Regions from separate parts of the Mesorhizobium sp. M0898 genome, predicted to be linked through region 1. Evidence: predicted binding sites of a transcription regulator. Region 1 holds the regulator's gene; the other holds the start of a gene.

Evidence for each region. The regulator LexA, encoded in region 1, represses DNA repair genes until DNA is damaged. The targets are predictions, from matches to a motif close to TGTTCNNNNTGTGTTCNG.
Region 2: the regulator LexA is predicted to act here: its motif matches at 6,327-6,344, upstream of NKH90_RS04845 (helicase-related protein).

Annotation. Positions count from the first base shown of each region.
Region 1 is NZ_JAMYOE010000001.1:64,623-80,394, forward strand. Features, by position in the region: gene NKH90_RS00345 (DUF1697 domain-containing protein) at 1-111, opposite strand, end outside; gene pyrG (CTP synthase) at 122-1,750, opposite strand; gene NKH90_RS00355 (L,D-transpeptidase) at 1,898-3,019, opposite strand; gene secG (preprotein translocase subunit SecG) at 3,219-3,671, opposite strand; gene tpiA (triose-phosphate isomerase) at 3,835-4,602, opposite strand; gene NKH90_RS00370 (SurA N-terminal domain-containing protein) at 4,745-6,637, shown strand; gene trpD (anthranilate phosphoribosyltransferase) at 6,634-7,644, shown strand; gene trpC (indole-3-glycerol phosphate synthase TrpC) at 7,650-8,462, shown strand; gene moaC (cyclic pyranopterin monophosphate synthase MoaC) at 8,465-8,971, shown strand; gene NKH90_RS00390 (molybdopterin molybdotransferase MoeA) at 8,971-10,176, shown strand; gene NKH90_RS00395 (hormone-sensitive lipase) at 10,184-11,014, opposite strand; gene kynU (kynureninase) at 11,108-12,355, opposite strand; gene lexA (transcriptional repressor LexA) at 12,803-13,537, shown strand; gene NKH90_RS00410 (ComEC/Rec2 family competence protein) at 13,531-15,772, opposite strand, start outside.
Region 2 is NZ_JAMYOE010000002.1:365,401-381,172, forward strand. Features, by position in the region: gene NKH90_RS04820 (ABC transporter permease subunit) at 1-64, shown strand, start outside; gene NKH90_RS04825 (amino acid ABC transporter ATP-binding protein) at 61-834, shown strand; gene NKH90_RS04830 (CarD family transcriptional regulator) at 916-1,497, opposite strand; gene fdxA (ferredoxin FdxA) at 1,866-2,204, opposite strand; gene NKH90_RS04840 (RNA-binding S4 domain-containing protein) at 2,353-2,739, opposite strand; gene NKH90_RS04845 (helicase-related protein) at 2,752-6,159, opposite strand; gene phbB (acetoacetyl-CoA reductase) at 6,892-7,617, opposite strand; gene NKH90_RS04855 (acetyl-CoA C-acetyltransferase) at 7,722-8,906, opposite strand; gene phaR (polyhydroxyalkanoate synthesis repressor PhaR) at 9,185-9,793, shown strand; gene NKH90_RS04865 (citrate/2-methylcitrate synthase) at 9,867-11,015, opposite strand; gene NKH90_RS04870 (citrate synthase/methylcitrate synthase) at 11,108-12,196, shown strand; gene NKH90_RS04875 (3-hydroxybutyrate dehydrogenase) at 12,397-13,176, shown strand; gene NKH90_RS04880 (patatin-like phospholipase family protein) at 13,206-14,315, shown strand; gene NKH90_RS04885 (hypothetical protein) at 14,353-14,496, shown strand; gene NKH90_RS04890 (efflux RND transporter periplasmic adaptor subunit) at 14,619-15,772, shown strand, end outside.

The DNA.
Region 1 (15,772 bases):
GCGCGGGTTATTCAGACCCAGGCCTTCGGCCATCGCCTTCAGATCGGACATGACGACCCGCCGCCCCTCGCCCAGGACAATGCTGTAGAGCAGCGCGACGTAAGTTTGCATGGGCGGCTAGTTAGACCAGCCGCGACTGCTCTACCGCCGCCTCGATGAAGCTGGCAAACAGCGGGTGCGGATCGAGCGGCCGGCTTTTCAACTCGGGATGGTACTGCACGCCGATGAACCAGGGGTGGTCGGGATATTCGACCGTTTCCGGCAGCACGCCGTCCGGCGACATGCCGGCAAACACCAGGCCGCAATCCTCGAGCCGCTCCTTGTAGTCGACATTGACCTCGTAGCGGTGGCGATGGCGTTCGGAAATCTGGGTGTCGCCATAGATCTCGGCGATCTTCGATCCCTTGGCGAGGTCGGCCTGGTAGGCACCGAGCCGCATGGTACCACCAAGGTCGCCGGTTTCCCTGCGCTTTTCCAGCATGTTGCCCTTCAGCCATTCGGTCATCAAGCCGACAACCGGCTCCTCGGTTGGACCGAACTCGGTCGATGATGCGTGCTCGACGCCGGCCAGCGAACGCGCCGCCTCGATGCAGGCCATCTGCATGCCGAAGCAGATGCCGAAATACGGCACCTTGCGTTCGCGCGCGAACTTCGCCGCCAGGATCTTGCCCTCCGAGCCGCGCTCGCCAAAACCGCCGGGGACGAGAATGCCATGGACCTTCTCCAGCCACGGCGCCGGGTCTTCCTTCTCGAATATCTCGCTTTCGATCCAGTCGAGCTTGACCTTGACCCGGTTGGCGAGGCCGCCATGCGACAGCGCCTCGATCAGCGATTTGTAGGCGTCCTTGAGGCCGGTATATTTGCCGACGACGGCAATGGTCACTTCGCCTTCCGGATTGTGGATGCGGTTGGACACCGCTTGCCACCGTTCCATGCGCGGCTTCGGCGCCGGATCGATGCCGAAGGCCGCCAGCACTTCCGAATCCAGCCCTTCATTGTGATAGGCCATCGGCACGTCGTAGATATGCGGGACGTCGAGCGCCTGGATGACGGCGCTTTCGCGGACATTGCAGAACAGCGACAGCTTTCTGCGCTCTTCCTTGGGGATCGGCCGGTCGGCGCGGACCAGCAGTATGTCGGGTGCAATGCCGATGCCGCGCAACTCCTTGACCGAATGCTGCGTCGGCTTGGTCTTCAGTTCGCCTGCCGTCGGAATGTAAGGCATCAAGGTCAGGTGGACGTAGACGGCGTTGTTGCGCGGCAGGTCGTTGCCGAGCTGGCGGATCGCCTCCAGGAACGGCATCGCTTCGATGTCGCCGACGGTGCCGCCGATCTCGCACAGCACGAAATCGTAGTCGTCATTGCCGTTGAGGACGAAATTCTTGATCTCGTCGGTGACGTGCGGAATGACCTGCACGGTAGCGCCGAGATAGTCGCCGCGCCGCTCGCGCTCGATGATGTTCTTATAGATGCGGCCGGTGGTGATGTTGTCCTGCTGGTTGGCCGAGCGGCCGGTGAAGCGCTCATAATGGCCAAGATCGAGATCGGTCTCGGCCCCGTCATCGGTCACGAAGACTTCGCCGTGCTGATAGGGCGACATCGTGCCGGGATCGACATTGAGATAGGGATCGAGCTTTTTGATGCGTGCGCGATAGCCCCGCGCCTGCAAGAGAGCCCCAAGGGCCGCTGCAGCAATGCCTTTTCCAAGTGAGGAAACCACGCCGCCTGTGATGAATACATATCGCGCCATGGGAGTCATCGCTTAACGCGGCCGAATTGATTCCGCCAGAGAAAAAACCGCCGCGAAGGCTTTTTCCCAAGAAGGCGCTCTGGTCGTTGGCGTATCAAAACAAAAGGGCCGGCGAGGCCGGCCCTTTTGGCACGATCTGTCAAAGCGTCAGATGATGACGACTTTGGTGCCTACTTTCACCCGGCGGTAAAGGTCCATGACGTGCTCGTTGATCATACGGAAGCAGCCATTGGAGGCGCTGGTTCCGATTGACTGCGGCGCGATGGTGCCGTGAATGCGCAGGTGGGTATCTTTCTTGCCGTCGTAAAGATAGATGGCGCGCGCACCGAGCGGATTGTCGCCGCCGCCGGGCATGCCGTCCTTGTACTGGCCATAGTGCTTGGGTTCGCGCTTTTGCATATCCAGCGTCGGAATCCAGCGCGGCCATTCCTGCTTGTCGCCGACGGCAACCGTACCCTTGAACTGCAGGCCTTCCCGGCCGACCGCGATGGCATAACGGCGGGCGGTTGACGATGATTCGACGAGGTAGAGACGACGGGCGCTGGTATCGATGACGATGGTGCCGGGGTTGTAGCCGGTGAATTCGACCTCCTGCGGCACGAATTCCGGCTTGACCTTGAACTGCCGCTTGGCCTGCTTCCTTTCGAGCGCGGCGTCGAGCGCGCGTGTTTCCGGAAGCAGCGACATCGACGAAGAGGATGTGCCGCCGAACAGTCCCGCGAACAGCCCGACGCTCTGCGGCTTCTGCCCGACCGGTTCGCTGCGCAACTCGCCATTGTTGCCGGTCAGCGCAACGTTCATGGCCTCGGCCGGGATCGGCTCGGCCGACTGGATCGGCGCAATGGGCGTAATCGGTTCGATGATGTTGACGGTCTTCTTCTTGGCCGGCGTGGCGTCAGCCACCTTGGCCGTTGCGAGCGGCTGGCTCTTCTTGGCAAGGAACGCCTGGCGTTCCGCATCGGCTTTGGCTTTCGCCGCCTCGCGCATCGCCAGCTTCCTGGCTTCGAGTGCCTTGGCGCGAGCGGCGTCCTTGTCGGCTGCGATCTTGGCTTCGATCTTGCGGATCTGCGCAAGGTCGTCCGGCGTCGGATCTTTCTTCTTCTTGAGAAGCTTCAATTGCGCTGCATCGCTTTTGGCAGCGACCTTGACGACGTCGGTTGTTGTTGCGGCTTTGTGGGCCGAGTTTGCCGTCGGCATGGCCGCGAAAGCGGGCGCACCTAGGCTGAGCACGGCACAAAGGCCGGCAAAAATGAAGCTGCGAAGCTGCATGGGGAAGATCCGATCGTTCAATGCTTGTTGCCCACGGCGTCGCCCGGCGCCCCCCAAGGACGCCGAGAATGCCGCGTGCAACGTATAATCGATTAGCCGGAAGCGCCTCAAGCGTGAGGCGCAGTCGAATCTTCGTGATCGTGCGGCATTTGCCGCGACTGTGTTCAAACGACAACAGATCGCGGCATAAGTTGCCCTATTACTGGTTGGGGACCTGCGGCGTAGCCGGCGCGGTGGCGCCGTTTGTCGCTGGCGGCGTCGCCGGAGCGGTTGGCGGCGGCGTCGTTGCCGCGCCATTGCCGGACGGCGGGGTCGGCGCCGTGGTGCCCGACGGCGGCGTCGGCGTCGTGGTTCCAGGCAATTGGTTGAGTACGCCCTTGCCTGCTCCGTCCGAGGTCGCCGGCACGCGATCGAGAATGTCGATCGGCTTCTCGCCATAGCGCGCAACGATCGACAGTGTCAGCGAAGTGACGAAGAAAGCGGCAGCCAGGATCGCCGTCGCCCGCGTCAGCGCATTGGCGGCGCCACGCGCGGTCATGAAGCCCGATCCGCCGCCGATGCCGAGGCCGCCGCCTTCGGAGCGCTGCAGCAGCACCACGCCGACAAGCGCGAGCACGACCATGAGGTGGACGACGATCAGTACGGTTTCCATAATTTACCCTGGCAAGGCCTTGTGCGGCCGCTGATTTGGAGGCGGCTCAATACAATGCTTTGACGGCATTTCCAAGCCCGTGGCCGGAATATGGGAAGCAATGCGTCCTTTGCAACGATTTCGACGCCGGCCGTCCGCTCAAATGCAGCAACCAGCCCTTGTATCAAGCGATGTTTCGATAGGCTTCCGCGATGCCGAGGAAGTCCGCCGCCTTTAGGCTGGCGCCGCCGACCAGCGCGCCATCGACATTCCTGACGCCGAGCAACTCGATGGCGTTGGACGGCTTGACCGAGCCGCCGTAGAGAATGCGCATCTTGGCCGCCGTATTGCCGAGCTTCCGTGCCAGTTCTTCGCGGATATGCGCATGTGCCTCGGCGACGTCGGCGGCGGTCGGGGTCAAGCCGGTCCCAATCGCCCATATTGGCTCATAGGCAATGACGGTGTTGGAAGCCGTGGCGTTTGGCGGGACCGAGCCAGCGACCTGGCGCGACAGCACGTCGAGCGTGGCTCCTGCTTCTCGTTCGGCTCTTGTCTCACCAATGCAGATGATGGCCACCAGCCCGGCGCGCCATGCGGCGGAGGCCTTGGCCTGGACCAAGGCATCGTCCTCCTTGCGATCGGCGCGGCATTCGGAATGGCCGACGATGACATGGCTGGCACCTGCATCCTTCAGCATCTCGGCCGAAATGCAGCCGGTATAGGCGCCGCTCTCCTCGGTGTGGCAATCCTCTCCGCCGGCCCGCACCGGCGTGCGCGACAGAATCTCGGCGGCGTGCGCAAGCAAGGTCGCCGGCACGCAGACCACCGCTTCGGTCTCGGCGTCGAGCCCACTCATGAAGCCGTTGCCGATCATCCTGATCTCGTTGAGCGAGGCGCTGGTGCCGTTCATTTTCCAGTTGCCGGCGACGAGCGGGCGGATTCCAGTGGTCATGGGATTTGTTTCTCCGGGCAATTTCCAGCTGGCCCTCACTATCAAAATCAGGCCACAAAGCAATCGACAGTGGGCAGGAAGGGCGCTATTGCGCTTGTTTCAGACTCGGCGCATGCGAAATGCGCAAAAATCGGAAGTACTCATGCTTGGTATGTTGAGAAGCGCGGCGGGGACCTGGGTCGCGAAACTGCTGCTGTCATTGTTGGTGTTGAGCTTCGCCATCTGGGGCATCTCGGGGCGGCTGATGGGCGGTCTTGCCGGCCATGACGCCGTGATTACGGCCGGAGGCACCAAGGTCTCGATCAACGAATACCGCCTCGCCTACGATCGCCAGCTCAGCGTCATGTCGCAGCAATTCGGCCAGCGCATCAGCCGTGAGCAAGCGACGGCGCTCGGCATCGACAACCAGGTGCTGGCGCAACTCGTGTCGGGTGCCGTCCTCGACGAGCAGGCCCGCAAGCTCGGCCTCGGCCTGTCCAAGGACCGGCTCGCCGAACTGACGCGTGAAGACCCGGCGTTCAAAGGGCCTGCCGGAACCTTCGACAGGAGAACCTTCGAGTACCTGCTTCGGCAGGTCGGCATGCGGCCGGAAGACTATTTGAAGAACCGCGCCCAGGTCGCGGTCCGCCAGCAGATCGTCGAGGCGGTTTCGGACGGCCTCAAGGTCCCGGATACATTCTTCAAGGCGGTCGCGCTCTATCGCGGCGAAGATCGCACCATCGACTACCTGACCTTGCCGAAATCGCTGGTCGAACCGATAGAAGCGCCGTCCGACAGCGCGCTTTCGGCCTATTTCGAGGAAAACAAGAAAACCTACGCCGCTCCCGAATACCGTAAGTTCTCCTATGTCAGGCTCGAACCGGAAGACATCATGGATTTGAGCGCGGTGACCGACCAACAGGTCAGCGACGACTACAATAAGAACAAGGCGCGCTACACCACGCCGGAGATGCGCACCATCGAGCAGCTTGTGTTCAAGACACCTGATGCCGCAAAGGCGGCGCTCGATTCGCTCAGGACCGGCGCGACCTTCGACAAGATCGTCGCTGCCGAAGGCAAGACGCCGGCAGACACGCTGCTCGGCACGCTGGCCAAGGACAAGATCGCCGACAAGGCGGTCGCCGATGCTGCCTTCAAACTGAACGTCAATGAGGTCAGCCCGGTCGTACAGGGCGCCTTTGGTCCCGTTCTGCTGCGCGTCACCGACATCAAGCCCGAAGTGGTGAAGCCGCTGGCCGAAGTGTCCGAGCAGATCCGCAAGGACCTGGCACTGGGCGAGGCAAGCCGCATCTTGCTGGACGTGCACGACAATTACGAGGATACGCGCGCCTCGGGCAGTTCGCTCGCCGAGGCTGCCGCCAAATTGAAGCTGAAGGTCGTCACCATCGATGCCATCGACCGCACCGGCCAACGGCCGGATGGAAGCATTGTCAAAGACCTGCCGGAATCGCCGGCACTCATCAAGGCGGTGTTCGAATCCGAACCCGGAACCGACAATGAAGGCCTCACCACCGCCGATAACGGCTTCGTCTTCTACGACGTGAGCGCGATCACGCCTGCCCGCGACCGCACATTGGACGAAGTCCGCCAGAAGGTCGTGGCCGACTGGACCGCGGCGGAGACCACCAAACGGCTCACAGCAAAAGCACAGGAGCTCGAGAAGCGTCTCAAGGCTGGCGTCACGCTCGAGGTGATCGCCGGTGAGCTCAAGCTCGAAAAGCAGACCAAGCGCGGCGTCAAGCGCGATGCGGACGACGTCGATTTCGGCAAGGAAGGCGCCGCCGCGATGTTCGGCGTCGGCGAAGGCGGCACCGGGTTGATCCCCTCACCTACGGGCGACGGACAGATCCTGTTCAAGGTTGCCGAGGTGTTCGAGCCTGCCGGGGCCGATGCCAGCTCAGTGCCCCAGGACGCACAGAAGTCCTTCACCTCGGGCATGTCCGACGACCTGCTCGACCAGTTGGTCGCGCAGTTGCAGACGCAATATGACGTCCGCATCGATCAGGCGGCCGTAACCCAAGCCTTGGCCAGATGAGCGCGCTGAAGATCCACATCGCCAAGGTCGCCGCCGGCAGCGCTCTTTCCTTCGAGGAGGCGCGCGAGGCCTTCGACATCATCATGTCCGGCGATGCTACCCCCGGCCAGATCGGCGGCTTCCTGATGGCATTGCGCGTGCGCGGTGAGACCGTCAGCGAGATCGCCGGCGCCGTCGCCACCATGCGCGCCAAGATGCTGCGTGTCGAAGCTCCCGAGGGTGCCATCGACATTGTCGGCACCGGCGGCGACAATTCGCACAGCGTCAATATTTCGACCGCATCCGCTTTCGTCATCGCCGGCAGCGGCGTGCCCGTCGCCAAGCACGGCAATCGCGGACTGTCCTCGCTGACCGGCGCCGCCGATGTGCTGATCGCATTGGGCGTCAAGATCGACATCCCTCCGGAGACGATCGGCCGCTGCATCCACGAGGCCGGCGTTGGCTTCATGTTCGCGCCGGCGCATCACCCGGCGATGAAGCATGTCGGCCCGACCCGGGTCGAGCTCGGAACCCGCACCATCTTCAACCTGCTGGGGCCGCTTTCCAATCCGGCGAGTGTCAGACGGCAGATGGTCGGCGTGTTCCTGCCCGAATGGATCATGCCGGTGGCAGAAACGTTGAAGGAACTTGGTGCCGACCATGCCTGGATCGTCCATGGCGACGGCTATGACGAGATCACCACCACCGGCGAGACACTTGTCGCCGAATTGGCCGGCGGCGAGATCCGCAGCTTTACGCTGACCCCGGAAGCCGTCGGACTGAAGCGGCACACCAAGGACGAGTTGCGCGGCGGCGACGCCGCCCACAACGCCCAGGCACTGCGCGACATGCTGGGCGGCGCCGCCGGCGCCTTTCGCGATACGGTGCTGATGAATGCCGGCGCCGGGCTGGTGGTGGCCGGCACAGCGACGACCCTCGCCGACGGCATGGTAACGGCGGCGCAGGCCATCGACAGCGGCCGCGCGCTGAAAGTGCTCGACAGGCTGATCGAGATTTCGAACGGTTAAAAACCATGTCCGACATCCTGCGCAAGATCGAGGCTTACAAGCGCGACGAGATCACGGCGGCCAAGGCGCGCGTGCCGCTGGCTGAGATCAAGGCACGGGCGACGGATGCCGACGCGCCGCGCGGCTTTCTTTCCGCCCTTGAAGCAAAGCGCAAATCCGGCAGGTTCGCGCTGATTGCCGAAATCAAGAAGGCTAGCCCATCCAAAGGCCTGATCCGCGCCGATTTCGATCCGCCGGCGCTGGCCAGGGCCTATGCGAAGGGCGGTGCCGCCTGCCTTTCGGTGCTGACCGACGCACCCTCCTTCCAAGGCGCGCCCGAATTCCTCACCACTGCGCGCGCTGCCGTCGAGCTGCCTGCCCTGCGCAAGGATTTCCTGTTCGACCCCTATCAGGTCTACGAGGCCAGGGCATGGGGCGCCGATGCCATCCTGATCATCATGGCCAGCGTCGACGACGCGTTGGCAAGAGAACTCGAAGCGACAGCGTTCGGGCTCGGCATGGACGCGCTAGTCGAAGTGCATGACGAGGCTGAAATGGAACGCGCCCTGCAGCTGTCGTCGCGACTGATCGGTATCAACAACCGCAATCTCCGGACCTTCGAAACCAGCCTGCAGACCTCGGAGCGGCTGGCAGCGATGGTGCCGGCCGACCGCCATCTGGTCAGCGAGAGCGGTATCTTTTCGCACGACGATTGCCGCCGGCTGGAGCAGAGCGGAATTGCGACTTTCCTGGTCGGCGAGAGCCTGATGCGCCAGCAGGACGTGGCCGCGGCAACGCGCCTGCTGTTGACGGGCAAGGCGCCGGCAGAGGCCGTTTGAGGATGGCGGCCACCCTCACCCATCTTGGCGCGCAGGGCGAAGCCAACATGGTCGATGTCGGCGACAAGGCTGTGACGGTGCGCACGGCAGTCGCAGAAGGCTTTGTCGCGATGCGGCCCGAGACGCTGGACATGATCCTCGCCGGCGACGCCAAGAAGGGCGACGTGCTGGGCACCGCGCGCATTGCCGGCATCATGGCGGCCAAGAAGACGCATGAACTGATCCCGCTTTGCCATCCGCTGCTGCTGACCAGGATATCTGTCGATATCGAGGCGGACGCCGCGCTGCCCGGCCTGAAGGTGACAGCATTGACCCGCGTCACCGGCAAGACCGGCGTTGAGATGGAGGCTCTGAGTGCCGTCTCGGTCGCTTGCCTGACCATCTACGACATGGCCAAGGCGGTCGACCGCGCCATGGTCATCTCCGGCATAAGGCTGGTTGAAAAGACCGGCGGCAAATCCGGCGACTACAAGATCACCGGAGACGGGGCCACCGAGGCAGGCCGATAATGGCGCTGGTCCCAGTTGCCGAGGCGCTCGAGCGCCTGCTGGACGGCGCAGCAGCGCTGCCGGGCGAACGCGTCGCACTGCTGGATGCCGCCGACCGCGTGCTGGCGGAGCCGGTTGTGGCGCTCCGCACCCAGCCGCCGTTCAACGCCTCCGCCATGGACGGCTATGCCGTGCGGGCGGCCGATATCGCGTCCGTACCGGCAAGGCTTTCGGTGGTCGGCATGGCGCCGGCCGGACGCGGCTTTGCCGGAACGGTGCAGCAGCGGCAGGCCGTGCGCATCTTTACCGGCGCGCCGCTTCCCGAAGGCGCCGACACTATCGTCATCCAGGAGAACGTCCGCGATCTCGGTGGCGGCAGCGTCGAAGTGACGGAACGGACGGTGCAGGGGCGCAACATCCGCCGCCTCGGGCTCGATTTCGCCAAGGGCGATGTCCTGCTGCCCAAAGGCCGCCTGCTCGACCCGGCGGCCTTGTCGCTGGCGGCATCGGCCAATCACCCCGAGGTGCGCGTGGTCAAACGGCCGCTGGTCGCCATCATCGCCACCGGCGACGAATTACTGCCGCCGGGCAGCGATCTTGGCCCCGACCAGATCATCTCCTCCAACGCCTATGGTGTCGCCGCTGCCGCACAATCGGTCGGTGCACGCGCGCTCGACCTTGGCATCGCGCCGGACCGCAGGGAGGCGATCGCTGCGCTGGTTGAAAAGGCCGTGAAGGCTGGCGCGAACGTCATCGTCACGCTGGGCGGTGCCTCGGTCGGTGACCACGACTTCGTCCATGAGGTGCTGACCGGGCAAGGCATGACGCTCGATTTCTGGAAGATCGCCATGCGGCCGGGCAAGCCACTGATGTTCGGGCGGCTGGGAGACATTCGCTGCATCGGCCTGCCCGGCAATCCGGTGGCAAGCCTGGTCTGCACTCAGCTCTTCCTGAAGCCGCTGCTGGCGCGGCTCGGCGGCCGCGCCTTTCAGCAGGATATACGTCGGGCACGGCTCGGTGCCGCCATGCCGGCCAACGATCTCAGGCAAGATTATCTGCGGGCTGTTGTCATAGATGACGCCGGTACGCTCGTGGCGACGCCGTTCGGCATCCAGGACTCCTCGATGCTGAAAATGCTGGCCGATGCCGACGGGCTGATCGTTCGCGCGCCGTTCGCGCCTGCCGCGGCGGCGGGCTCCCCCTGCGACGTACTGATGCTACGCTGAACCTGCCTCACTCCGAAATCAAGGTCCGGGTCAGCGGATGGTCTGGATCGGCCAAACCGTCGATGATGTTGAAATGATGCCGGTCAGGCTCGACCACCGAGCTGGTCGCGGTACCCAGGCCGATCCAGATGTTGGCCAGCAACGCGCTCTGACGCAGGAATTCGGCGCGCTCGCCGCCGCCGGCCCAGCAGGTCAGGCGGGCCTTGTCCATCGGGCGCAGCAGCACCGGACTTTCGGCCTGCGCCTCGGCCTCATCGATCGCCAGCGTCTCGTTCATGCCGGTGCGCATGATCGGGCGCAAATCGTGCACCCCCGAGATCGACACCACATGACGAACGCGCCGGACGACTTCGGGCGCCAGCGGCGTCGTCGCCGTGACCATCCGGCTAACAAGATGGCCGCCGGCCGAGTGCCCGGTCAGCATCAGCGGCCCTGCAACGATCGCCGCCGCCTTGCCGATCGCCGCGCCGACTTCCTTGACGATGCCGCCGATGCGTATCTGCGGACAGAGCGTGTAGGACGGCATCGCCACCGCATAGCCGCGATCAACAGGGCCAGCGGCAAGATGCGACCAGAAATTCTTGTCGAATTCCATCCAGTAGCCGCCATGAACGAACACCACGAGTCCCTTGGGCTTGATGGCCGGCAGGAAAAGATCGAGCCGGTTGCGTGGGTTGTCGCCATAGGCCATGTCGAGCCGCGCCCTGCCCTCGGTCGAAAGCACGTCGCGGAAAACCCGCGCGGGCTCGATCCAGGCCGCCGGCCAGCGATCGCTGCCGGCTATGTTGGCGCCGTTGGCATAGGCGTTGTCCCAATCGGCAATGTGACGTTCGAACACCCTGCGCCCTCCCTGGCATGGCCTTGCAACGTAGCCGTGAGCATCGCGCGGCGCGTCGTCGCCAGCCTCACGATTCCAGCTCTTGCATCAATCTCAAGTGACAGCTGCTTTGATGGCGAAGCGCGCATCCTTCCACGCACCGGTGTGCAGGATGTCCTCAAGCACTTTGACGGCCTGCCAGACATCGGCATAGCCGATATAGAGCGGGGTGAAGCCGAAGCGCATGGTCGATGGCGCGCGAAAATCGCCGATCACGCCACGTTCGATCAGCGCGCGCATGACCTGGTAGCCATGCTCATGCATGAATGAAATCTGGCTGCCGCGTTTTTCCCCATCGCGCGTGCTTTCGAGCGTGAGCCCGTACGTGCCGCACTTTGCCTCGACAAGCTCGATGAACAGATCCGCCAGCGCGATGCTCTTCTTGCGCACCGCCGTCATGTCGACATCGTTCCAGATGTCGAGCGCGCCCTTCAGCGTGCGCATCGACAAGACCGGCTGCGTGCCGCACAGAAACCGGCGGATGCCGGTGCCGGCCGCATAGCCTGGCTCGAAGGCGAAGGGCCGTGCATGGCCCCACCAGCCGGTGAGCGGCTGCTGGATGTCGGAAAGATGCCGCTCAGCCGCATAGATGAAGGCAGGCGCGCCCGGGCCGCCATTCAGATATTTGTAGGTGCAGCCAACGGCAAAATCGGCGTTTGCCTTGTCGAGTTCGACTGGCATCGCGCCGGCGGTGTGGCAGAGATCCCAGACGATCATCGCCCCGGCTTCCTGAGCCCTGCGCGTCAGCGCCGGCATGTCGCGCAGTTCGCCCGACTTATAGTTGACGTGGTTGACCAGCACCACAGCGGTGCGTTCGTCGATCAGCTCTTCGATGGTCGGCGCGTCGACTCCCGAGAGGCGCAGCAGCGTATCTTTTCGCGTCGAAACCACACCCTCAGCCATGTAGAGGTCCGTCGGAAAACTATCGCCCTCGGCGACGATGACCTGCCGCTCCGGTCGCATGGCCATGGCGGCGTGCAGCAGCTTGTAGATGTTGACCGATGTCGTGTCGCAGACCACCGTCTGGCCGGCCGCGGCACCGATCAGGCGCCCGAGCTGGTCGCCAAGTTCAAGCGGCATGTTGAACCAGCCGGCGGTGTTCCATGCGCGGATGAGATCATACGACCATTCTTCGGTCGCGGCCTTGTGCAGTTCATCGAAAGCGGCACGTGAAGCAGCTCCTAGCGAATTGCCGTCGAGATAGATCACTCCTTGCGGCAACACAAAGCGGTCGCGCATCGCGCGCAGCGGATCCGCGGCATCCATCGCCTTTATGGCCACGAGATCGGGAATTCCTGTCATGATTTGTCTGCTCCCCCAAGATCCAACGCAACGTCGGACACGCATCGACTGTTCTTCCATTACTTGGTTGCGCGCAGCAAGGCTCCACCGGCGAGAAGCAGCCTGACCAGGCGGTGGAAACCGGGACTTAACCCGAGGTTGGCGTTTTGAGTTCGTTTCGTTCACGGTGCATTGACCAAACCGCACAGTCGATACGGGTTCAATTCCGTGCCTTTTGCCGACCGACGGCCGATGCCAGTGCCGCCTTCTAGGAGGCCAGAAGGGCGCAAACGAAAGCAGAATCAAGGCGATGAGGCTCGCGGCGGTGAAAATGCGGTACGCCGGTAGGGGACGTCGTTTGTTTCCCGAGCCTTAACGCATTCATTAAACTTTAAACAGTTGCGGAACACAACTGGAACAGATAGTGTTTGTTCTGGGTTTGTTTTTCTGATTCTGTTGGGGGTCGCTATGCTGACACGCAAACAACACGAACTGCTTATGTTCATCCACGAAAGGTTGAAGGAAAGCGGTATCCCGCCTTCATTCGACGAGATGAAGGAAGCGCTCGACCTGGCTTCCAAATCCGGAATCCACCGGCTGATTACGGCGCTGGAGGAGCGCGGCTTCATTCGCCGTTTGCCCAACCGGGCCCGTGCGCTGGAGGTGCTACGCCTGCCTGACTCGATCGCCCCCGGCCTCAATGCGGCACGCAAGTTCTCGCCGAGTGTCATCCAGGGCAGTCTTGGGCAAGGCGCCCCTCGGCAAGGCAAGCCGACATCGTCGCGCGTGCCCGCAGCCGGAAATGACGACGATGTCGTCGCCGCCGTTTCGATCCCGGTGATGGGCCGCATCGCTGCCGGTGTGCCGATCGACGCCATCCAGCACCAGACGCATTCGATTTCGGTGCCGCCGGATATGATCATGGGCGGCGAGCATTATGCGCTGGAGGTCAAAGGCGATTCGATGATCGAGGCCGGCATTTTCGACGGCGACACGGTGATCATCCGCAATGCCGATACGGCGAGCCCCGGTGAGATCGTGGTGGCACTGGTCGACGAGGAGGAAGCGACGCTGAAGCGGTTCCGCCGCAAGGGCGCCTCGATCGCCCTGGAAGCCGCCAATCCGGCCTACGAGACGCGCATCTTCGGACCAGACAGGGTCAAGGTGCAGGGCAAGCTCGTCGGACTGATCCGCCGCTACTGAGCTCCGCCCTTGGCGCCGGCTTTGGGGTTGTCGGCCCGGCGGTATGGCGGCAGGCCCCGTGCCGCGCGTGAAAATTTCCGCTGCACGTGCCAGGGCCGGTATGATTTTTCGACGGCGAAGCGGATCTCGGCGCGTGTTGCCGCTTGTGGATCGAAATAGACGGCGGCACTTCCCGCGCGCGCCAGTTGCCGTTTGGTGACGACGAGGACCAGCCGGTCGTAGTAGCAGGGGTTATGGGCGGTGGCGTCGTCGATGACGATCAAGCTGGCAAAGGCGCAGGCTGGCCGCGCAGTATCGCGGTCCTTGGCTTGCGCGATGATCGCGCCGGATGGATGCCTGGCAAGGCAGAGGCCGTCCGTGCAAATGAACGGCATGCCCGGCGGTAGGTCGGCCGGATCGGCAATGTCGAATTGCGGGTCGTTCTTTCCAGGTGTTTCCGGCGCGACGATAGCCTCTGATGTGAGCGCGCGTTTCCAGTTGTCGATGGTGAACTCATTCGGGCGTGCCCGGTTGACCGCGAGTTCACCGCTGCCGATCGGCAGCGCGACCAGCCGTGCGTCCTCCGAGACCAATACGTCGGGTATGCGTGTCTGCGTTGCCGTCAGCAAGCCGGCGAGCGCAAAAGGAAGTGCCGCCAGCCGCAACCACGTCGTCGCCATGCTGGCAATGACGAGGGCGATCGTCACCAGAAGGACGGATCTCAGCGAAATCAGCCCGACCGCATCGATCGGAGAGCGCTCCGAGATCCACCCGGACAGGGCGATCATCGCCGTCAGCCCCTTGCCCATGACATAGAGAAAAGGGCCATCCGCACCGAACGGCATCGCCAGCGCGCTGAGAACGGCGAAGGGCATGACGACCAGTGACACGATGGGCATGATGGCCAGATTGGCGAACAGGCTGAGCGGCGCCACGCGCTGGAAATGCCATATGGCGAAAAGCGCCGTGGCGCTCCCTGCAATGATCGAGGTCATCGCCAGACCGCACATGCCCAGCAGGACCTTTCGAGTGGCAAAGCGTAGCGGCGACTGCCGCGGCGGCGGCGTGGTGGCCCTGCCGGCGCGGTAATCGGACCAGCCTGCATAGGCGCCGACAAGGGCCGCCGTCGCGGCGAAGGACATCTGGAAACTCGGACCGACCACCTCGTGCGGCGACACCAGGATGACCGCGATGGCCGAGATCGCCAGGTTGCGCATGGTGAGCGCGGCCCGGTCGAACAGCACGGCGATAAGCATCACCGCCAGCATGATGAAGCTGCGTTCGGCCGCCACGACAATGCCGGAAAAGACGAGGTAGGCCGCAATCGAAAAAAGCGCGGCGGCCGCGGCATATTTCTTGACCGGCCGTCGCGATGAGAAATCGGGAAACAGCGCGAAGGCACCCCGCAGCAGCGCCATGATGGTGCCGGCGACCAACGCCATATGCAGCCCCGAGATGGAGATGATGTGGTAGATGCCGGTGCGCCGCATCGCTTCGTTGATCTCCTCGGGAATGCCGGCGCGCACGCCGACGATCAGCGCAGCAGCAATCTCGCCCTCGGCACCGCCGATGCGGCTGCGGATATGGTCGGCGATGGATTCACGCGCGTCTTCGATCGCGGAAGAAAGCTGCGCGGCAAGCGGCATGCTGTCCGACGACACGATTTTCGGATTGCCGAGAAAAAAGCCGCTGCCGCCGATACCGGCGAAATAGCTGTCGAAGGAGAAATCATAGCTGTCGGGCCGCACCGGGCCGGTCGGCGGCAGCAGCCGCACATAGCCGGTGATCTCGGAACCGGCGGTCAGCTCAGCCGGTATCTTCATCGCCGAAACGCGGACCCGTTCCGGCATGTAGCGCAGTGTCGGCCTGGCGGTTGAGATCACATCGATTGTCAGCCTGATGCGGCCGCTCGCCATGGGCTCGTACGATACGACGCGACCCGTCAGCCGCGTCGAGATTTCGGAGCCGAGCATATGCGTTCCGACACGCCATGTTTCGAACTTGGCGGCAAGTACGCCAAGCGCGCAGAGCAGCGCCACCATGAAGCACAGGCGCGTCCTGGGCCATGACCGCGAGACGACGGCACAAAGGGTCGCGAGGAGCGCGATTGCGATCGGCTGTGGAAAGGCCGGCTCCACCGACAGCCCGAAATAAACGACCACCCCGCATGCGAGGAACACCGGCACCAGCAGGAAGGCGATGCCGCGGTCGAGTTCCAGACCGGCCGCTGTGGTTACGCTGTTGCGGATACGGGAC
Region 2 (15,772 bases), on a different contig from region 1:
CTTGCAGGCGCGGCTGGAAACGCGGCTCAACCGTTATGGCGGCTTCCTGGAGGCGCGCGCATGATCGGCCTCACCAACATCGAAAAGCGTTTCGGCGACAATCTTGTGCTGAAGGGCGTGACCGTCACCATCGAGGAAGGCAGCGTTACGGCGCTTGTCGGACCGTCGGGCGGAGGGAAGAGCACGCTTTTGCGCTGCATCAACCTGCTCGAGCTCCCGACTTCAGGCACGGTACGGATCGGCGACGATGCACTCGAATTCCGCCCCGGCGGCAGGGTCTCGACCAGGGATATCCAGCGGCTGCGGCTGCAGACCGGCATGGTGTTCCAGAATTTCCAGCTGTTTCCGCATCGCACCGCGATCGAGAACATCATGGAGGGGCTGGTGACGGTGCTGAGATGGCCCAAGAAGAGGGCGCGCGAACGGGCGCTGGCCCTGCTCGAAAAGGTCGGCATGGCGCACAAGGCCGATGCCTGGCCGGCGACGCTGTCAGGTGGCCAGCAGCAGCGCGTGGCGATTGCCCGGGCTCTGGCGCCTTCGCCGAAAGTCCTGCTCTGCGACGAGCCGACCTCGGCACTCGATCCGGAACTGGCGCAGGAGGTGGTCGATGTGCTCGGCAAGCTCGCCAGCGAGGGCACGACCATGGTGATGGCGACGCATGATCTGCGGCTCGCCTCCAAGATCGCGCGGGAAGTGGTGTTCCTCGATGCCGGCAACATCGTCGAACAAGGGCCGGCCGCGGTGCTGTTCAGCAATCCGGAGCGCCAGCGGACCAAGCGGTTCATCGCCACGCTGAAGCACGAGGCGGAAAGGGAAGGCGGCGGCGAAGGTTAGATATGCCTCGTCGCCGGTCAGCTAAGACAAAAAAACCCGGCGCAAGGCCGGGTTTTTTGTGAATTCGAAGACGAGAAAAGCTCAGGCGGCTTCTTCCTGCTCGGCTTCCTCGTTGTCGGCCTTGGCGCCGCGCTTGGGACCCTTGTTGAGGTTCACCTCGATGAGGCGGACCGCTTCGGTCTCCGACATTCGGTTGACGGCCGCGATCTCGCGGGCCATGCGGTCGAGGGCCGCCTCGTAGAGCTGGCGCTCGGAATAGGACTGCTCCGGCTGGTTATCGGCGCGGTAAAGGTCGCGCACCACTTCCGAGATCGAGATCAGATCGCCGGAGTTGATCTTGGCATCATATTCCTGGGCACGGCGTGACCACATGGTGCGCTTGACGCGGGCGCGGCCCTGCACGACCTTCAGCGCGCGCTCGACATAATCCTCTTCCGACAGCTTGCGCATGCCGATCGAGGTCGCCTTGGCGACCGGCACCTTGAGGCGCATCTTGTCCTTCTGGAAGTCGATGACGAACAGCTCCAGCTTGTGGCCCGCGACTTCCTGCTCATCAATCGAGACGATCTGGCCGACACCATGCGCCGGATAAACGATGTATTCGCCGGTCTTGAAACCGTGGCGCGCTGCGGTGGACTTCTTCTGCGGGGTGATCGTTGCCATTACGCCCTGAACTCCTTGTTGTGGTACCGGCATCGTGCCGGCCCGAACTCGTGCGACCGGGGTGACCGGTCCTTAGCCACACAACGATGAACTCACCGGAAAGGCCAGGACCGGCAAATCGCAACATTGCGACCGCCTGCCCCAGATCGCTCTGGTCCGGATTGAGAAATTCACCTTTCAGTGATTTGGGGCGTTTGCGCCATAAATCGACGTTGTGTCACCGGCATGTTTGGCTCATATAGCACAAAAAGTCGGAAGAATCAAGGTTTTGCTGCACGCGCGAAGGCCGCGCGCCGTCGCCGCCTGTCAAGGCAGTTAATGTATCACGTCTGTTACGCGGCGTCAGGCCGCCGCAGCCGGCAGGCTCGTCAGTCGCCTTCGCCGGGCTCCGGGGAGAAATATTTCTCGAACTTGCCAGTTTCGCCATCGAAATTTTTAGCGTCGGCCGGCGGCTCCTTCTTGGCGGTGATGTTGGGCCATTTCTCGGCATATTCGGTGTTGATCTGCAGCCATTTGTCGAGACCCGACTCGGTGTCGGGCTTGATTGCGTCGGCCGGGCATTCCGGTTCGCAGACACCGCAATCGATGCACTCGTCCGGGTGGATGACGAGCATGTTCTCACCTTCGTAGAAGCAGTCGACCGGACAGACCTCGATGCAGTCCATGTATTTGCATTTTATGCAATTGTCGGTCACGACATAGGTCATTGGTCGGCTCCGGGACGTCCCATTTTATTGGGCTTTTTTGGTGAGGTAACGCCTTTGTCCGCTGGTGGCAAGGGCGGCCCCTGCCAGCGGTGCCGCGGTTTCCGGAATGGAATTCCGGAAGGCCGGCAAAGCGGGCGTTCGACCTTGCTCAATCGTCGCCGAGCAGGTGGTCGGTCTGGCGGCGTTCCTTCTTCGTCGGGCGACCGCTGCCGGCCTCGCGCAACGGCGGCACCGCATCCGGAAGCGCCTCGCCCTTGGGCGCGGGGGGCGGCGACATGTCCTCGTAGAGCAGGCGGGCCTCTTCGGCTGGGCCACGCCGTACGCCGGTGCCAAGGACTTTCCAGACGAAGATCCGCCGCTCCAGCGTGATGGTCAAAACGTCGCCCGGCCGGACCGTGTCGGAGGCCTGCGCTGCTTTGTCGCGATTGATGCGGACACGTCCGGCGACGACCAGCCTGGCTCCCAGCGTGCGCGATTTTACCGCGCGCGAGAAGAACAACCACTTGTCGATGCGCTGGCGGGCATCAGTGACCATTGGACGAGCAGCTTACTTCTTCAGCTGGTCGCGCAACGCGGCGAGCTTGGCGAAGGGCGAGTCCGGGTCGAAGCGGACGGGGCGTTCCTCACGCGGCTTTGGCTGGAAGGCGGGTTTTGCGCCTTGGGCGCCGCCTTTGCCGTCCTGCCGGCCAGCCTTCCAGTCGGGCCGGTTTTCGCGCCGGTCCGGGCGTTCACCTTGCGGCTTGCCGGCGCGCTGCTCTGCCGCCTCGCCTTGCGGCCTGGGCTTGAACTTGCTGCGATCGAAGCGTGGCTTGCCGGCGCCGTCGCGCTGGTCGTGGCGCCCCTGACGGGCGGGCCGGTCGCCCGGCGTCGCTTGCCCGCCGGCATCTGTCGGCGCATCGCTGCGGCTGTCCGGCGCAGCTTGACCACTGCGCGCGCGATTGTCCCGATGATTGTCCCGGGGGCGGTTGTCATGCTGGCGATGACGCGGGCGCTGGTCGAAACGACCCTGCCGCCACAACAGGACAGGTTTTGGCTCCTCGGCTTCTGGAGCAGCTTCGCCGGAGACGGCTTCCGTCGTTGCTGCAGGTTCGGCCGGCGATGCTTCCGTAGTTTCGAGAACCGGCGGCTCTGCCGGTGCCGCAGCCTCAGTTTCCGCCCCAGGTTCCGCCGTTGGCTCGGCCGCTGGTTCCGCAGGCGCTTCAGCAGTCGCCTCCGCGGCGGGCCGGGTCTCTAGCGTGACTTCTGCCGCAGCTTCAGGGGCTGGAGCTTCCGCGACAGGCTCTGCCGTCGCTTCGGTCACAGCTTCGGCTGCCGCCTCCGCAACAGGAGCCGCATCCGACACAGGTTCCGAAGCCTCCGCCGGCGGCTCTGCCGCGGCAGATGCTTCCGCCATCCTCGCCTGCTCGACTCGCGCAGCCTCTTCCGCCGCCTGCTTTGCAGCGGCAGCTTCACGCGCGGCATTGTCCTGTGCTTCGAGCCGCGCCTTGACCTCGGCCGCCGGTTTGGCATCGGCGCGATAGCCGAGTCCCTTCAGGATTTCCTCCATGTCGTCGGCGGTGGCGCCGAGAATCGACATCATCGGCGGCGTCACCATGAAGGACTGGCCGTCATAGGCGCCGTCGGGGCGAGGGCCGAGGCCCGGCTTCCAGTTGGTCGCCGGCCGGATCAGGTCGGCCAGCCGTTCGAGAATATCGACGCGTACAGCACGCCGGCCAAGATTGCGGTAGCCGGCAAGCTTGTAGAAGGTCTTGTCGAAGGTCGGATCGATGACCACCGAGGTGCGGCCGGAGGCCAGTGCGTGAACGACATCGCCGAAGCCGGGCTTGTCCTTGCCGTCGTTTCTCAGCGCCCACAGCAGCGTTATCAGCCCGGCCGGCGCCGGTTTGATCAGCGCCGGCACGAAGACATGGTAGGCGCCGAAGCGCACTCCGAGACGGCGAAGCGCCGCGCGGCCTTCCTGGTCGAGCGACTTCATCTCGTCGGCGATGTCGCGACGGTTGATGAGGCCGAAATGCTCGACAAGCTGGAAAGCGATGCCGCGGCCGATGCCGGTGATCTGCTCGGCATTCTTGAGATCGACCAGCGGCTTCAGCAGGGATTCGATCTGGAAGTTGACGAAGCGCTCGGCGCGCGCCGCAACCTTGTCGCGTGCCGGGCCGGTAAGTTGCTCGTCGGCCAGCAGAACCAGACGCGGCTTCAAAGCGTCTTCGCCGGCGACCAGCGTGCCGATCGGCGCGCCGATCCAGCGCAGCGTGCCATCCGAACCCAGCGCGATGTCGCCATTGGCCGAGGCGCCGAAGCGCTCGGCCCGCGCCTCGAACTCGGCGGCAAGCGCCTTCTGCGCCGCCGCCCGCACCGCCTTGGCGTCTTCGCCGCCGGCGCTCTGGTCGGCGGTGAAGCGGAAACCTTGCAACTCGCCGACGTGATGGCCTTCGACGAGGACGGTTCCGGTTGGGCTGATTTCGGCTTCAGGCATCGTGTTTTCTCTAAGGCGCCGCATGAGGACGGAAGTCCTGCGGTCTACAAAACGTTTCGTCAACCGCTCATGCAGCGCATCCGACAATCTGTCTTCGATTTCGCGCGTCTTTTCCTGCCAGTGTGCCCGATCGGCCAGCCAGCCGGGCCGGTTGGAAACGAAGGTCCATGTGCGGATCTGGGCAATCCTGTGCGACAGCGTGTCGATGTCGCCTTCGGTTGTGTCGGCACGGCGCACCTGCTCGGCCATGTAGTTCTCGTCGACATGGCCATGCCTGGCAAGGTCCATGTAGATGGAGGCGATCAAGTCGGCGTGCTGGGCCGGCGCGATCTTCCTGTAGTCGGGCAGCGCGCAGGCTTCCCAAAGCAGCGCCACGCGCCTGGCATCGGTGGTGAGTGCCCGCACGTCCTCGTCGCGCGACAGATGCTCGAGCGCCTGCGCGTCCACGGCCGGCAGCGCGCGCGTCAGGCCTTCGACCGGGGCGTTGGTCTCGATCGAGCGCTTCAGCGCATCGAGGCTGGCGAAATCGAAATGCGCGGTACGCCACTGCAGCACTTTCACCGGATCGAAATCATGCGCCTCGATCTTGTTGACCAGTTCATCATCCAGCGGATCGACCTGGCCGGTGACGCCGAAGGTGCCATCGCGCAGATGCCGGCCGGCGCGGCCGGCAATCTGGCCGAGCTCGGCCGCCGTCAGGTTGCGGTACTGGTAGCCGTCGAATTTGCGGTTCTGGGCGAAGGCGACGTGGTCGAGGTCGAGGTTGAGGCCCATGCCGATGGCGTCGGTGGCGACGAGGTAGTCGACGTCGCCCGACTGGAACAGCGCCACCTGGGCGTTGCGGGTGCGCGGGCTGAGTGCGCCGAGCACGACGGCGGCACCGCCCTGCTGGCGGCGGATCAGCTCGGCGATGGCATAGACCTCGTCGGCCGAAAAGGCGACGATCGCCGTGCGCCGCGGCAGGCGGGTCAGCTTCTTCGAGCCGGCATAGGCAAGATGCGACAGGCGTGGCCGGGTCACCACCGACACGCCCCGCAGCAGGCGCTGCAGGATGCCGTGCATGGTGGCCGCGCCCAGCAGCAGCGTCTCCTGCCGGCCGCGCAGATGCAGGATGCGATCGGTAAAGATGTGGCCGCGTTCGAGATCGCCGGCGAGCTGGACCTCGTCGATGGCAACGAAGGCGGCGTCGGTCTCGCGCGGCATCGCTTCCACGGTGCAGACCGAGTATTTCGCGCCAGCCGGCTGGATCTTTTCCTCGCCGGTGATGAGCGCCACCTTATGGGCGCCGACCTTCTCGCAGACGCGCGTATAGACCTCGCGGGCAAGCAGCCTGAGCGGCAGGCCGATGACGCCGCTTTCGTGCGCCACCATGCGTTCGATGGCGAGATGGGTCTTGCCGGTGTTGGTCGGGCCGAGCACGGCCGTCACGTCTCGACCCGACAGGATCAGCGGTTCAGTGTGTTTCGGATGGATGTTCATCGGCCTGGAAATAAGGCTCTCTGCCTCGCATTGTCGGGAGCGCGCCCATATTGGCCGCGTATGACAGGCGACACATAGGGATTTCGGGCGCGAAGCGAAAGCGGAATATGCCGAGGGCAGGCCGATTGATTGGTTCGAAGCCAGAAAATCTGTTCCCGATTAACAGTTGGAACGAGTCTGGAACGAATCAGCGACGAATCACTGACTCGCGCTGATTCAGGGTTTGTTCACGGCTACATCTGGGTTTTCTGCCGGCGTATCTCACCACATGCTGAATCACGGAAACTGGCCCGATTTATGCAAGCGGCATCCAAGCGAGCACTGCGGTTAACCTTTTGCCGGCGAATGGTCGTGGCCGGCCAATCTGCTTCGCACAACGTTATGAAATTATTGATGTTTCCTAACGCGCTTTAATCATTTCGCGGGTGTTTTCAGCTCTCGCCGTTAACGTTCCGCTCAAAGCCGGAACGAATCGGCGACGAATCAGAGATAGCCGAAGTTTCTTGGTTTGTTCACCGCAACATGTTGTGTTGTGAACAGCTTTTCCACCGAGAATCCACAGGCTGCCGGGCGGCTTTTGCACAAGCTGCGAGTTTGCCGTTAACCTTTGCGTGCCGGATTGGGGCAGCGTGCTGCATCGAGATCTTGCAACGGGAAGACCGCTATAGAAACGGGCCGTTTTGCAGGCCCGTTCGTCCAAGCGCGGATCTGTCTCAACGTAAAGACAAACGATCAGGCGACGTACTGGCCGCCATTGGCTGATATGGTCGAGCCGGTGATGAAACCGGCATCGTCGGAAGCGAGGAAGACGACGCAGCGCGCGATCTCCTCCGGCTCGCCGAGACGGCCGACCGGGATGTGCGGGATGACGCGCTCGTTGAGGACCTTCTCGTCCATTGCCTTGACCATCTCGGTGGCGATGTAGCCGGGGCAAATGACGTTGACGGTGATGCCGGCGCGCGCGCCTTCCTGGGCCAGTGCCTTGGTGAAGCCGATATCGCCGGCCTTCGAGGCCGAATAATTAACCTGGCCGACCTGGCCTTTCTGACCGTTGATCGAGGAGATGGTGATGATGCGACCGAACTTGCGGTCGCGCATGCCGCCCCACAATGGATGCGTCATGTTGAAGACGCCGGAAAGGTTGGTGTCGAGGACCTCTTTCCATTGCTCGCGGGTCATCTTGTGGAACATCGCGTCGCGAGTGATGCCGGCATTGTTGACCAGCACCGAGACGGGACCGAGATCGGCTTCGATCTGTTTGATGCCGGCGGCGCAGGCCTCGTAGTCGGCGACCGACCATTTATAGACCGGGATGCCGGTCGCGGCCTTGAACTTTGCCGCCGCTTCTTCATTGCCGGCGTAGTTTGCGGCGACCGAATAGCCGGCGCTTTTCAAGGCGACCGATATCGCCGCGCCGATGCCGCGCGACCCGCCTGTGACGATTGCTACCTTTGTCATATGTCCTCCCGGGAAATGCAGATGACTGAGCGTTGAAGCGGTGGGGTTTGCCCTCTATTCCCTACTCGCTTTGCGCCAGCATCCTATTCGTATCGCTTATCTCATCACAATGCTTCCACGCACATGGCAACACCCATGCCGCCGCCGATGCACAGCGTGGCAAGGCCTTTCTTGGCACTTCTGCGGCGCATCTCGTAGACCAGCGTGTTGAAGATGCGGGCGCCCGAGGCGCCGACCGGATGGCCGATGGCGATGGCGCCGCCATTGACGTTGACGATGGCCGGATCCCAGCCCATGTCCTTGTTGACGGCGCAGGCCTGCGCGGCAAAGGCTTCGTTGGCTTCGACCAGATCGAGGTCGCCAACCGACCAGCCGGCCTTGGCCAGCGCCTTGCGCGAGGAGGGGATCGGTCCCGTCCCCATGATCTGCGGGTCGACACCGGCGGTCGCCCAGGAAACGATGCGCACCAGCGGTGTGATGCCGCGCCTTGCGGCTTCCGCTTCGGTCATCAGCACCACGGCGGCGGCGCCGTCGTTGATGCCGGAAGCATTGGCAGCAGTTACCGTGCCTTCCTTGTCGAAGGCGGGCCTGAGCTTGGTCATGGCATCGATTGTCGCGCCGTGGCGGATGTATTCATCCTGGTCGACGACGGTGTCGCCCTTCCTGCCCTTGACTGTAAAGGCAACGATCTCGTCCTTGAATTTCCCGGCTTTCTGCGCGGCCTCGGCCTTGTTCTGGGAAGCCAGTGCGAACTGGTCCTGGTCGTCGCGGGTGATCTGGAACTGGCGGGCGACGTTCTCAGCGGTGTTGCCCATATGATAGCCATAGAAGGCATCGGTCAGGCCGTCCTTGATCATGGTGTCGATCAGCTTGAAATCGCCCATCTTGACGCCACCGCGCAGATGCTGTGCATGCGGAGCCATCGACATCGATTCCTGGCCGCCGGCAACGATGATCCTCGCGTCGCCCTGGGCGATCTGCTGCATGCCGAGCGCGATGGCGCGCAAGCCCGAGCCGCAGAGCTGGTTCAGGCCCCAGGAGGTCGCCTCCTGCGGTACGCCGGCAGCCATTGCCGCCTGCCGCGCCGGGTTCTGCCCTTGAGCCGCGGTCAGAATCTGGCCGAGAATGACCTCGTCCACCTCCTTGCCGTCGACGCCGGCACGGACCAGCGCTTCCCTGACGGCGACGGCACCCAATTCATGGGCTGGGGTGTTGGCGAAGGCGCCGTTGAAGGAGCCGACGGGCGTGCGCGCTGCACTGGCGACAACGATGGCGTTGGAAGCGGACATGTTCTTCTCCAGGCTTTCGGGGAACGATTTCGGGTGTCGTCGGGGACTTTTCTTGCCCTTTCCACAACCCGAGTCAAACCCGAAATGGGCATGGCGTCCCACTCCCGCAAGCATGCCGCCCGTCGCTGCGACGGCGGCCCGTCCGTGCTGCGCAGCATAAAATGTTCCCGCACTGCACAAACTGCTTGGATTCATGGCGCTTTTGCGCATATCCTTTAAAAAGGCGCAATCGTTACCGGCGGCTTACTTAAGCTGCCCGGTGTCCGGGGAGGATGCAGATGGCCGCAAAAGACGAACCTATTGTTATCAAGAAATATGCCAATCGCCGTCTCTACAATACGGGCACCAGCACCTATGTGACGCTCGAGGATCTCGCTGAAATGGTCAAAAGAGGCGAGGACTTTACTGTCCAGGACGCCAAGACCGGTGACGACATCACGCATCCGGTACTGACCCAGATCATCTTCGAGCTGGAGAACAAGGACGGGCAGAACATGCTGCCGATCCCGTTCCTGCGTCAGCTCATCGCCTATTATGGCGACCAGATGCAGATGATCGTGCCGAGCTTTCTCGAGCAGTCGATGCTGGCCTTCTCGAAGGAGCAGGAGCGCTTTCGCGAGCAGATGAAAGATGCCCTCGGCAAGTCGCCGATGGACATGATGAAGATCGCGACACCAATCAAGGTGCTGGAGGAGCAGACGCGGCGTAACATGGAAATGTTCCAGAACGCCATGCGGCTGTTCACGCCGTTCCCGCCCGCGGGCTCGGCGCCGGCAGCGGCGCCGGCCGAACCGGCCAGGAAGGAAACACCGGAAAAACCCGACGACCTCCAGGAGCTGAAGGAGCAGATCGCCGCGATGCAGCGCAAGCTCGACACGATGTCCTGACTGCCGGCTGGCGAAGTGCAGCGTCGGAACTTCCTTCAGGTGCTGCTGAGACTTCGCAAGCAGCGCGGCTAGACTAGAGCTGCTCCGGCAGCGGTCCCTGGTAGCGGGCGCGTGGCCGGATCAGGCCGTTGCTCGTCACCTGCTCCACGGCATGCGCGGCCCAGCCGACGCTGCGGCCGAGCGCGAACAAGCGGAACGGCGCATCGGACGGCAAACGGAGACCGCGCGTCAGCGCGGCCAAAGCGAAATCGACGTTCGGGCGCATGCCCGTTGCCGCAAAGGCCGCATCGCAAAGCCGTAACAGCCCATCATCGACATCTATCGCGGCCAGCAACGGTTCCGCACGCGGATCGCCGTCGGGATAAAGCGGATGGCCAAATCCGGGCAGCGGCCTGTCGTGACCGAGCCAGCGTCCGACAGCCGCGTCCGGCCCCAATCTCTGCGCATCTTCCGCCAGCATCATGACCGCCTCCGCGGCGCCGCCATGACGCGGCCCGGAGAGCGTGGCGAGGCCGGCAAGCAGGCAGGCCGAAACAGGTGCGCCGGTGGACGCGGCGACCCGTGCGGCGAAGGTCGATGCGTTCAATTCGTGATCGGCCAACAGTACCAGTGAGCGGCGGATCAAGTCTGCGCCGGCCGCATCGAGCGACCATCCCCGCGCCAGCCTTTCGTGCACGGCACCAGTTCCGGGAATCGCGCCGAGCGCCTGGGCCAAAGCGGCGATGGCGCCGGCCGCATCGTGGTTGAGCGAAGCCGATCTTCGGCCGAGCGAAGGCCGGCCGTTGGCCGCCAACGCGGCCAATTCCGCGAAGGCAGCCGGCCGGCCAGTTGCGCCGTTGCCATGGCGGCTCGCCGAGACGAACGACACCGGTGCGTCAGATGCCCAAAGCAGGTTTGCCGTCTGCTCCAGCGTGGCAGCCTCGCAGAGAGCAACCGCATCCTGGCCGCGATAGACAAGGCGGCCATGCAAAACGGTCGAGATCGTGGTGGCGATCGCCGGCTCACCCCAGGCAATTGCACTTTCGGCGATTGCCTGCGGATTTCGGCCACGAGCCCGGCGACTCGCCAGCGCCGCGATGTCGTCGGCGCGATACTGGCTGCGGCGTGGATCCGCCCGGTCCGGCCGCACGCCGATGCGCCCGCGGCTGACATAGGCATAGAGGGTCTGGGCTCGCACCTTGAGACGCTTCAGGGCTTCGTCCCGCGTCAGCCACTCCGTCATGTCAGCCTTGTCATGTTGATTCCATTGATCAAGATTGATGGTCCAGTCACCAACCCTTATCTACCACCCGGAAAGGGTCAAGGAGAAAACCGATGGCGAATGGGCTCGATGATGTTGTGGCGGCGGAAACGGTGCTCTCCGCTGTCGACGGTCTTGGTGGCCGCCTGACCATCCGGGGCCATTCGTTGCCCGAACTGGCAGGTCGCTGGAAATACGCCGAGGTGGTTCATCTGCTGTTCGACGGCTTTTTCGACGATCTTCCCGACGGCAGGGAGCTGGCGAACGCGATCGGTCGGGCGCGCAGCGAAGTGTTCGAGCAGATCAAACCCTTGCTGCCGTTTCTCACATCCGTCGATATCTACAGCGCGATGCGCGCCGGTATTGCCCTGCTGCCGGATGGTGACAAATTGTCGGACGCGCTGCGGCTGGTTGCGGCACCTGCCGTGCTGACGCCGGCCTTGCTGCGCTTGCAGCGCGGCGAACGCCCGATTGCGCCCGATAGCAAGGCCGATCATGCCGCCGACATGCTGCGGATGCTGACCGGCATTGCGGCCTCGCCTAAATTGGCGAAGGCGCTCGATGCCTATTTCGTGACGGTTTGCGACCATGGCCTCAACGCATCGACCTTCGCCGCGCGCGTGGTCTCTTCAACGCAGGCCGGGCTTACTTCGGCGGTGCTGGCCGGGCTCGGAGCGCTCAAGGGGCCGCTGCATGGCGGCGCGCCAGGTCCGGTGATCGAGATGCTGGATGCGATCGAGGCGCATGGCGACGCCGCCGGCTGGCTGCGTAGCGAGATCGCGCGTGGCCGCCGCATCATGGGCTTCGGGCATCGCATCTATCGCGTGCGCGATCCGCGTGCCGACGTGCTGAAAGCGGTGGTGCGCCAGCTCGGCGCCAGGGGCGAAAGCGGCCACCGGCTGGCCTTTGCCGAAAGCGTGGAGCAGGCGGCGCTCGAAGTGCTCCGCATCGCCAAGCCGTCGCGCTCGCTCCAGACCAATGTCGAGTTCTTCACAGCGCTCCTGCTGGAAGCGGCGGGCTTTCCGAAAGAGGCGTTCACCAACGTCTTTGCTGCCGGGCGCGTCGCCGGCTGGATTGCCCATGCGCGCGAGCAGCAGACGAGCGGACGGCTGATCCGGCCGCAGTCGCGCTATATCGGGCCGGTGCCGGACCTCGTCGCCTGAGGATTTTTCCCTCGCATACTTGCGAAAACCGGTCGCAACAGCCGGTGCCGAACACCTCTCTCGTCGGGACGAGAGAGGTCTACATGACAAAAATTTCATGTCATTGCTCCACACATCCGCTGTTCTTGGGTGACAGAGAGCCTATATGTTGCAGTGCAGCATGGTTCACGGGAGCCCGCCTCGAAAGGAATAAAGCCGCCTTGACCGCCAGAAAAACCGCCATCGTCACCGGTTCCACCTCGGGCATCGGCCTGGCCATTGCCCACGCGCTCGCGGCCGAAGGCTGCAACGTCGTCGTCAATTCCTTTTCCGACACCGCCGACGATCACGCCATCGCCGACGCGATCGCGAAGCACCACGAGGTGAAGACCGTCTACGTCAAGGCCGACATGTCGAAGCCGGCCGAGTGCCGGGCTTTGGTGGCGAAGGCAGCCGAGGCATTCGGCTCGGTCGACATCCTGGTCAACAACGCCGGCATCCAGCATGTCGCGCCGGTCGAAAGCTTCCCGATCGAGAAATGGGATGCGATCATCGCCATCAACCTGTCATCGGCCTTCCACACCATCGCAGCCGCCATCCCGTTGATGAAACAGGCCGGTGGCGGCCGGATCGTCAACGTCGCCTCGGCCCACGGCCTTGTCGCTTCGCCGTTCAAGTCGGCCTATGTCTCGGCCAAGCATGGCATTATGGGCTTGACCAAGACTGTCGCCCTGGAGCTGGCGCGCGACAAGATCACCTGTAATGCCATTTGTCCGGGCTATGTGCTGACGCCGCTGGTCGAGGCGCAGATCCCCGACCAGATGAAGGCCAACAAGATGGACCGCGAGACGGTGGTCCGTGAGGTCATGCTCGACAGGCAGCCTACCAAGGAGTTCGTCACCGTCGAGCAGGTTGCGGCGGCCGCGGTGTTCCTATGCTCGGATGCGGCGGCGCAGATCAACGGCACGCACATCTCTGTCGACGGCGGCTGGACCGCTTAGTGAGGCTTCCAGCGGTCAAGGGCCACGCCATGCCGAAAAACGGCAAGGCGGAAGAGCCAAAGAAGATCAATGTCGCGCTGCAAGGCGGCGGCTCGCACGGGGCGTTTTCCTGGGGCGTGCTCGATCGGCTGCTCGAGGACGGGCGCCTCGACATAACGGCGGTTTCGGGCACCAGCGCCGGCGCCATGAATGCCGTGGCGCTGGCCGACGGCTTTGTCCGCGGCGGTGTCGAGGGCGCGCGGCGGAAGCTCGACGATTTCTGGCGTGCGGTGGCGGCAAAGGGCCGCTTCAGCCCGGTACAGCGCATGCCCTGGGACGTCGCCTGGGGCAATTGGTCGATCGAGAACACGCCCGGCTATTTCCTGTTCGATACGATGTCTCGGGTATTTTCGCCCTATGTCGCCAATCCGCTCGCAATCAATCCGCTGCGCGACGTGGTCGAACGTGAGATCGATTTCGACAATGTGCGCGCCTGCAAGTCGATGGAACTGTTCATTTCCGCTACCAATGTCGAGACCGGCCAGTTGCGGGTCTTCTCGGACGGCGAGATCGACCTCGACACAGTGATGGCGTCGGCCTGCTTGCCGCAATTGTTCCGTGCCGTCGAGATCAAGGGCGTGCCCTATTGGGATGGCGGTTATGGCGGCAACCCGGCACTGTTCCCGTTCTTCAAGACGGCGGCCACCGAGGACGTGCTTTTGGTGCAGATCAATCCGGTGGTCCGCGAGGGAACGCCGAAGAGCGCCAATGAGATCCAGAACCGCATCGACGAGATCACCTTCAACGCCGGGCTGTTGCGCGAATTCCGCTCGATCGCCTTCGTCAAGGAACTGATCGCCGCCGGCCGATTGCCGCACGGCGAATATCGCGACATCCGCATGCACCGCATCGATGCCGACGAAGCGTTCAAGGATCTGTCGGCATCGTCCAAGGTCAATGCCGAATGGGCGTTCCTTGCCTATCTGCGCGACCTCGGCCGCACCGCAGCCAGTGATTGGCTGGAAGAAAATTATGACGCCGTCGGCAAGCGGCCGACGATCGATCTGTCCGGCGAACTCGACGACGGCTTGAAGCCTTTGCGCGGGCCGGCGCCGGGTCGGCGGGTCAAGGAGTTTCTTGCGGCGCGCAAGCAGCCCTAGGCCGCCCGCCGTCCGGCCTAGCTGCTTCGCAAAGCAGATGGCATTCGCAATCTGTCCAATCATCCTGACACTTGCTGCCATGCCGCTGTTTTGGCAATCAACAGCCGATGCTGCGGCCGCATCTTTGCGGACAAAGCAACAATCCATCAACTTTTCTGACTATATTGCGATGCAACTTTGAGGTAGAAGCGCGCTTCGCCGATCACGGCAATTTGAATACGGCCTCGCGCGCACCCATATCGGCGACGCGCCCCAAGTAGAAGATGCGGCCTGGCCGAACCCCGCGCACTGGAAAAAATGACGATGCCGAAATTCAGGTTTCACAAGCTTGCAGCCATTGTTGTGCTCATCGGGTTCGCCGGCTGGATGGCGACAGGCGAGTTCTCGTCCGTCGGCAGCGCGTCCGCCGACAACAAGCCCAAGGCAGGAGAGGTCGAGCAGCCCAAGGCAGCCGACGCAGGCAAGCCCCAAACTGGTAAACAGGGGGCTGCCAAGCCGGGGACCGCCGAGGCGGAACAGCCCAAGGCGCCGTTGCGCACGGTCGCGGTCATAGCCCCGCCGCGGCGCACCTATGCACGCGCTATCCGCATTTCCGGACTGACCGAAGCCGACAAGCGCGCCGTCCTGGCGACACGCGTCGCCGGCGTCATCGACAAGCTGCCGGTCAAGCAGGGCCAGCACGTCAAGACCGGCGACCTGATCCTGATGCTTGCCGCCGAGGAAAAAATCTCGGCGGTCGACAATGCCAAGCAGCTTGTCGTGCAACGTGAGGCAGAGCTGGCTGCGGCCCTGGGGCTGATGAAAACCGGCAATCTGCCCAAGTTGCAGCTCGACACAGCCCGCTCCAACCTGACGCTGGCCAAGTCGCTACTGGACGCAGCGCAAGCCGAACTCGACCGCAACGAGGTGAAGGCGCCCTTCGACGGCGTTATCGACCGGGTACCGGTGGAGCTTGGCAGTTCCGTGATGCAGGGCGGCGAGGTGGCGACCATTCTGAAGCTCGATCCGGTGATCGCCCGCGGCGAAGTCAGCGAACGCGATCTCGGCTATCTGAAGATCGGCGACAAGGCCGATGTGCGTCTGGTCAGCGGCCAGAATGTCGAGGGCACGGTGCGCTACATCAGCCGCGATGCATCTTCGGCAACCCGTACCTTCCGCGTCGAAGTCGCCATCCCCAACGCCGATGGTTCCGTACCGGCCGGCATGACGGCAGAAATTGCGCTCAGCGCCCAGCCGACCGACGCCGTCATGCTGCCGCGCTCGGTGGTGACGCTCGGCGACAAGGGCGATCTCGGCATTCGCGCCGTCGACAAGGACGACAAGGTCGTGTTCTTCCCGATCGACCTGGTCGACGACACGCCGACCGGCCTGGTGCTCGGCGGCATTCCGGCCGACGCCCGCATCATCGTCGCCGGCCAGGAACTGGTGAAGGAAGGCGAAGTGGTCAAGCCGGTCGA